2 linked regions of the Armatimonas rosea genome follow. The protein of the gene in region 2 interacts with the protein of the main gene of each other region in a pairwise test. Links are inferred from orthologs where the notes say so. Each region holds a gene or a part of one and is shown on either strand. Other genes may lie near its edges.

What was found.
Region 1: the proteins of HNQ39_RS23335 (region 2) and def interact in binary tests that used the Escherichia coli proteins (3 or more experiments, as listed by UniProt). The link is inferred for Armatimonas rosea from one-to-one orthologs.

Annotation. Positions count from the first base shown.
Region 1 is NZ_JACHGW010000001.1:522,039-525,624, reverse strand. Bases 294-3,195 are described here. They hold def (peptide deformylase), read right to left. Parts: upstream 2,076-3,195; coding sequence 1,512-2,075; downstream 294-1,511. Other genes in these bases: HNQ39_RS02275 (hypothetical protein), read left to right, coding at 3,051-3,195; HNQ39_RS02280 (hypothetical protein), read left to right, coding at 2,202-2,948; fmt (methionyl-tRNA formyltransferase), read right to left, coding at 397-1,341. In the rest of the region: HNQ39_RS02295 (hypothetical protein), read right to left, coding at 1-287; more of HNQ39_RS02275, read left to right, coding at 3,196-3,586. UniProt on the Escherichia coli protein: Removes the formyl group from the N-terminal Met of newly synthesized proteins. Requires at least a dipeptide for an efficient rate of reaction. N-terminal L-methionine is a prerequisite for activity but the enzyme has broad specificity at other positions.
Region 2 is NZ_JACHGW010000004.1:843,667-847,326, forward strand. Bases 1-2,976 are described here. They hold HNQ39_RS23335 (aspartate-semialdehyde dehydrogenase), read right to left. Parts: upstream 2,009-2,976; coding sequence 992-2,008; downstream 1-991. Other genes in these bases: dapA (4-hydroxy-tetrahydrodipicolinate synthase), read right to left, coding at 1-421; HNQ39_RS23330 (hypothetical protein), read right to left, coding at 422-988; HNQ39_RS23340 (alkaline phosphatase D family protein), read right to left, coding at 2,255-2,976. Also shown: more of HNQ39_RS23340, read right to left, coding at 2,977-3,660.

The sequences.
Region 1 (3,586 bases), on a different replicon or contig from region 2:
GCGCTCAGGTCCACGGGCTTGGCAAAGTCGATTCGCCCACCCTGGTAGGTGCCATGCGTGGTGACTTTAATGGAGTAGTCGCCCATGAGCACTTTCCCATTGTCTCCCCGACTGGCCTCGGCGCGGCCACTACCCCAGCTCCCCAGGGTCACCGAGTTTTCCTCACCTTTGAACAGGGTAAACGCAACGGTAGCGTCCCCCTCCTGAGCCAGAGCGGCAGCAAGTGCCATGCCGCCCACAACGGCGGCGGCGGTAAAGCGCACGAGACGGCGGCTAAGGACACGCATCTTCAAACTCGATTCCTTTCGGCACAACTGATCCTGTAAGCACAACTGACAAGGATGCCAGCCTATTATACAACGTCGGCACGGCGATTCCTTCTTTGTAGAAAAAATCTTATGGGCGGCTCGCGAGGTCCCCGAGCCTGAGCCGCGCACCATTCGCATACGCCGCCGCCGCCATCACGGGCTTGCCCACCGGCTGCACGGTCACAAGGCGCAGGCGCCCTGCGAGGGTTGCCAGCTCTATCCCCGCCTTGGTGAGCGCCACCACGGTCCCCGGGACATCTTGCTCCTCACCCTGCAGGACCTGCGCCTCCAAGACCTTCACTTCTTTCCCCACCAGCAGGAGCACGCCCGCCGGACGAGGGGTGAGAGCACGGACGCGATTGGCCAAGAGCGCCGCGCTCTCCGCAGTCGGGTCCAGAAAGCCGTCCTCACGGGTGAGCATGGTAGCGTAGGTCATGCCTTCCTCCCGCTGCGGCGTCGGCTCCCAGCCAGGCTCCTGCTCAAGGCGATCCAAGGTCTGCACCAAGAGCAGCGCCCCCGCCTCCGCCAGGCGAGGCTCCAAGAGAAGCGTCGTATCATCAGGGGTGATCGGAAGGCGCGCCTCTAGAAAGACCGGCCCGGTATCGAGAGTCGCCTCCATCCGCATGGTCGCGACCCCGGTCTCAGTATCGCCCGCCATGATCGCACGGTGGATCGGAGCCGCACCCCGCCAGCGAGGCAGGAGCGAGGCGTGCACATTGATGCCGCCGTGTCGTGGGATATCCAGCACCCGCTGCGGAATAATCTGCCCAAAGCTGACCACGACCAGCGCATCCGGCTCCAGCGCCGCCAGCTCCTCGGGGAAGGGCTTGCGGCGCACTCTCTCGGGCTGCAAGACGGTCTCGTAGCCCAGTGCGCGCGCCGCTTTCTTGACCGCAGACTCCGCCAGCTGCATCCCACGCCCCGCCGGCCGATCCGGCTGGGTCACGACGGCAAGAACCGTGTGGGCACTGTCATGAAGCGCTTGCAGGGTCGGCACCGCAAAGGGAGAGGTTCCAAAGAAGATAACACGCATGCTGAATTCTATCGCCCTCCATTAGATCGCCCCGGTTAGAGCGGGGCGTCAACGGGCGTCGCAAGCTCCGCCGCAAAGGCCTTCGGCCATCCCGAATATTTTATGGGCGAAGCCCTTCCCAGCGCGAAGCGCTCGTTGACGCCCCGCTCTAACCGGGGCGATCTAAGATGCTACTCGGCAGGAGCGCGCTCGGAGGCCTGCTCCTCGGGCGTGAGCATGTGGAGGGTCTTGGGATCGGCGAGGTCGGTGAAGAGAATGCCATTGAGGTGGTCGACCTCGTGGCAGATAATCCGGGCCTCAAAATCACGGGCCTTGAAGCGCACGGGGTGACCGCTGCCATTGAGCGCCTGCACAAAGATCTGGCTGGGGCGACGGACCACACCGCGCAGACCAGGGATCGAGAGACAGCCCTCCTCAGGCTCGTACTGCTCGCCCTTTGCCTTGGAGATCTGGGGATTGATGAGCACCTTCAGCCCCGCTCCCGCATCGTAGACCAGCAGGCGAATGCTCTGCCCCACCTGAGGAGCCGCCAGCCCCACCCCGTGCGCGGCGTACATGATATCGGCCATCTCCGCGATCAGAGCCCGCAGCTCCGTGTCCACTACCTTGACCTCCGCAGCGGTCTTGAGGAGCACTTCCCAGCCAGGAGTCTCTTTGTACTTGACCACGCGGCTATCATCAAAAGGAATATCCTTGTACTTTGCCGCCAGGTCCGAGAGGTTTTCAGAAGCCATACAAGCCCCCATTTTATCACGTGGAGCCCCGCTCTCTGGCGAAAATTATTTTCTTTCACCCCTGTAATTTTGATAGGGAAGAGCCAATAATCCTCGGTGTACGATCATCCCAAAGGATTGAAAACCATGTCGCTATTTGGACGCAATACACCTAAAAAAGACGATGTTCTGGAGCCTGTCGCTCCCCCGATTAGCCTTGCCGCTACCCCCGTGGCCGCACCCGCTCCGCCCACGCCTGTCGTCGCGGTTGAGCCGCCAAAGCCCCTGGTTGCCCCCGAGCCGCCCACTCTCTCTGCCGATAAGACTCTGGACTTCCAGGCTATCTACCAGTTTGCCAAGGTCCCCACGGCCCCCTTCACCGCAGAGCAGACCCTCGCGATGCTAGAGCAGCTCCCCGCGGCCATGCCGCTGGAGATGAAGCGCCAGACCGTCCAGGTGACCCTGGGAGCGATGGGAACCGCGATCGGAGCGACCCGTGTCAGCATTGTCGCCGATGCCGACCAGAAGCGCACGACCCTCAACCAGTACGCCGACTCGCAGGGCAAGAAGACCGACGATACAGTCGCCGCTGCCGAGAGCGAGATCGCCGAGCTCCAGCGCAAGATCGCCGAAAAAGAGAACGAGATCGCCCTCGCCCAGGACAAGCAGGCCTGCATCCGCAACCTCTGCGACTCCGAGGCCACCCGCCTAGAGAGCGTCCTGAGCTTCTTCAACGAGGAGAGCACCACCGCCGCGCCCGCTCCTGCCGCAACGCCCCTTGTCAGCCTCACTCTAGAGGACAGCGACAAGGACGACAGCACGTTCTCGCCGTTTGGCCTAGAGGACGATGAGGACGAGAGCAGCGACGAAGCCCCGCTACGGGTCGCCGCCTAACCTAGCCCCGTCTTGTAAAAAGCCCTGGAGAGCGTGCTCTCCGGGGCTTTTTGTTGCAACTGCCCCCGTTTTCCCGCTATCCTGTGCAGTGGAGGACGCGAGATGTACCGAGGAACTGTGATTGTCCGGGCACTGCCGCCCATGCTACTGGTCGTTGGGCTGATCCACTGGCGACTTTTTGGAGAGACCCCCCACTACGACTGGGGCGACTATCTCCTACCGATTCTAGGAGCCTATGTGCTAGGGCGCGGCATCGCCCAGCGGGAGAAGGCCCGCCTCTGTGAGCTGATGGCGGGGCTTGGATTGGCGAGCATCGCCCTTGGGGCCGCAACCGCAAACCCCTATCTTGTACCCACAAGCCTCTTTTTAGGCGGAGCGGGGCTGTTTCTGCTCCCTCTCTACTCGACCACCCTGCGCCACTCCGACCCTGAGTGTGCCCTTGCGGTCCCCCAGACCCGTAACACGGCGCTTGCCCTCGTGGCGATTCTCTGCTTGGTCAGCGCGACCTGTGGCATGGGCTGGCGAGAGTCGATCCTCTGGGGCGCGATGCTCTCCACCTATATCTGCATCCCTGCTCTCTTGATCGCCCTGAGCTGCACCCTGGGCGGCAAGACCCGCACGGGAGCCAGTATCGGAGC
Region 2 (3,660 bases):
CGTTGTAGAGCATCACGGGCAGGTCGGTGGCGCTGGCCACGGCCTTGAAGTGCTGGTAGAGCCCCTCCTGGCTGGGCTTGTTGTAGTAGGGCACCACGGCAAGAAGCGCGCCCGCACCCGCCGCCTTGGCATCGTGGGCCGCCTCGATCACCTCCGCAGTGTTGTTGCCCCCCACCCCCGCGATCACTTTCTCGGAGCCAATCGCCTCGACAATCGCCTTCACCAGCGCCGCTTTCTCTTTCGGCGAGGTGGTCGGGGACTCGCCGGTGGTGCCATTGATCACCAGCGCATCCGAGCCATGGGCCAGCAGCCACTTCGCCAGCGCCACGGCCTCCACAAAGTCCACCTGGTTGTCCGCACCAAAAGGCGTCACCATCGCCGTCACAATATGCCCCCATCGGGCCTGCATTCCACGCATCATTTACCTCTCTTTGACATAAAACACTCTTGATGGCAGTATGTCACGCACACGCACTCCATGAATTCCGTTCACAAAGAAGATGGGCCAGATCGTCCCCGTTTCCTCATGTATCTCGCTCGTGGTGTAAACTCCCGACTCTTTATGTCGGAAGGCGAGAACCCGCCTCCTGGAAACGTCAATCAGATAAAACTCAGCAATCCCCACACGAGCATAGGCTTGGGCTCTTAGCTCCGCCATCTCTTGTGGCAGAACATCAACTACCACAGAATCCTCAAAGTCAGTCAGATGAAAGTCCGCAATGAGATAGTCTGTGCCATTTTCTCGTGGATCAGAGATTCGCTTATGCTCGGTGATTCTCTCTGGACGAAATCTTGCCAAAACACGCCCGCAAATTCTCTCGCGTTCTTGTTGATTCTCTGGGCGCTGGTAGAGCAGTCCAGAGATCAACTCCATCCGGGAGATTCTCTCTGGGAACAGCGCTTCAAACCGAGGCCAATCCTCACAAGTCCATGTCAGCGGGTGTGGATGTGGTGCACACTCCAGCGGCTGTGAGAGAACTTCGGGCATGCCCTAAATTACTCCTCGCTGGATTAAAAGCTCCGCGATCTGGTAGCCGTTGAGGGCCGCGCCCTTGAGAATCTGGTCGCCCGCCACGAAGAGATCGAGCGCCTTGGGGTGCGAGAGGTCCTCACGAATCCGCCCGACAAGACACTCATCGCGTCCGGTCGCATCCACTGGCATGGGGAAGGTGTTGCTCTCGCGGTCGTCCACCAGAATCACGCCCGGAAACGCGGCAATGGCGGCGCGGGCTTCGTCCACGGTAGGCCGCTCGCCCACAAACTCGATATTGACGCTCTCGCTGTGCGCCCGAAGCACGGGAACCCGAACACAGGTAGCGGTGACAGCGAGCTCGGGGGCGTGGAGGATCTTGCGGGTCTCCTTGACCATCTTGAGCTCCTCCTCGTTGTAGCCGGTCTCGTTGATCGCGGTGTTGTGCGAGAAGAGATTGAACGCCACTTGGTGGGGGAAGATCTCCTTGGTCGGGGGCTTTCCGGCCAGCAGCTCGCCTGCCTGCACTTCGAGCTCGCGCATCGCCGCTGCGCCCGCACCCGACGCCGCCTGGTAGGTGCTGACCACGACACGCTTCACAGGCCACTTCTGGTGCAGCGGGGTCAGGGCCATCAGCAGGATAATGGTCGAGCAGTTCGGGTTGGCGATAATGCCCTTGTGCGCCAGGACATCGTCGGGGTTGACCTCGGGGACAACCAGGGGGACATCGGGGTCCATGCGAAACGCCGACGAGTTATCGATCACCACGGCTCCCGCTTTCACTGCTGCCTGCGCGTACTGTTTCGAGCGCCCGCCGCCTGCGGAGAAGAACGCGATATCGCAGCCCGTAAACGAGTCCTCGGTCAGCTCGGCGACCGGAAGCTCCTCGCCCTTAAACATGATCGTCTTGCCGACCGAGCGCGCCGATGCCAGCAAGGTAAGGGAGGCGAGCGGGAAGTCCCGCTCCTCCAATAACTTCAAAAACTCCGCCCCGACCGCGCCTGTCGCGCCCGCCAGAGCCACATGGTATTGCTTCATTGCAAGCCATGATACCGCACGCCAAATCGTCGGGCGAGGGGCCGGTGGGTGTGCGGGGATTGGAAATCCCCGGCACCAGGGAGAGAGCGCCCCGTGGGCGCGGAGAATAGACTTCGTCGCCTACGAATACAGCTCGGTTTCAGAGAGTCGTCGAAGTTCAAAAGCAGCAGGGATGGCAACCGTCCCAACCCACTTTTGAAAGTCCACCGCTACCCGAGAAGTGCCACCAAGAGTGCGGTGCAGGTTTTATGCATTTTTATCTTCGAGCTTTATCGTCCTTGGGAACCCCTCGAACTGCCCACCTCCATGTCGCCACATCTCAAAGGTCGCCTCACGGGTCTTCTTGTTCAGGCGGATAATGCCATAGCCAGAGCCTTTTTTGTGTGCTACTTCGTCCGGGGGGACTGTACCGCCGACTTCTTTGAGAGTGTTGCTCCCCTTCTCTGGATTCGCCGCTGCCAGCACCGTGAGCTTATGCCCGAAGCTATCGGTGAAGCGCCCGGTGACACTGGCTCCCTCAGGCCACCAGGCACGCGGCCAGCCGTTGGCGGTGCCGGGAACCATAAATGCCAGCGGGCCATCGTCCCAGTCGTCGATACCGTGCCGCAATAAAATCCCGCTGTGCTGATCCCCGGCGAGCATCAGCACGGTCGGACGGAGCGCCGTGAGTGCCCGCCGCCGCCCGGACTGTGGCCAAGCGTTACAGTCCAGGTCGAGCTTAATGGGATTGAGTTGTGGCCCCGAGTGCGTCGTCGCATGGCAGAAGATCGTCTGGGAGACAACGATCTTAAACGGAGCGGGCTCTTTGGCCCAGCGCACCAGAAAGCGCTCCTGGCGCTCGCCCAGGAGCTGTGCGCCGGGGATATCGAGCACCTTGGGGTCGGTCTTGGCCTGCTGGCGAAGCGCTGGGGAGACGACAGCATCGGGGCCGGTCTTGAACTTGCGGTCCTCGATTACGGCGAAGTCCACGCCGCCGTACTTGAGCTGGGTAAAGTACACCCCGATGCCTTGCGCGATTGGGGCCGGGTCGATCGGGTCAGGCAGGTGCCCGGTCTGGGTGCGCTGGACGACACCCACCCACTCGGCAGGCATGACGTAGCCGCCGTTTTCTTGTTTGCCATTGGGCGCGGGCCGCCCGCCCTGTCCCCAGACATTGCCCTGGAAGACATCGTGGTCGTCGGGCAGAATAATGGAAGGTCGGTCTTTGAGCAGCTCGCGCCACATCCAGCCAAAGTGCCAGAACTTTCGTAAGTAGTCCAGCGTTGCGCGATCGGTGGGCTTGCGGATAATCCCAAAGCCGCCGTAGTTCTCGTAGATCTGGTCGCCTAAGAAACAGAGGAGATCCGGGTTCTGCTTCGCCACCATTGCTGTAAGCCGTGCCTGCGGGAAGACATAGCCATGATCGCAGGAGAGCACGCCCACCGAGAGGGTCTCTCGATCCACTGGGTCACGTCTAAGCGTCCCTTCCCAGTGATAGTCTTTGCCCTGCCACGTATAGGCAACCCGATAGGCCGTATCTGCGCCTGCCTTCCAGCCAGGAACGCGAAAGAGTGCTGTGCTCGAGAGTGGCTCCACGGTGGCATCGCTGAGCTTCTCCCAGCCCGCACCACGCCTGACCTCCAGCCGGACGGTCTGGCTGTCGGATTTTTCCA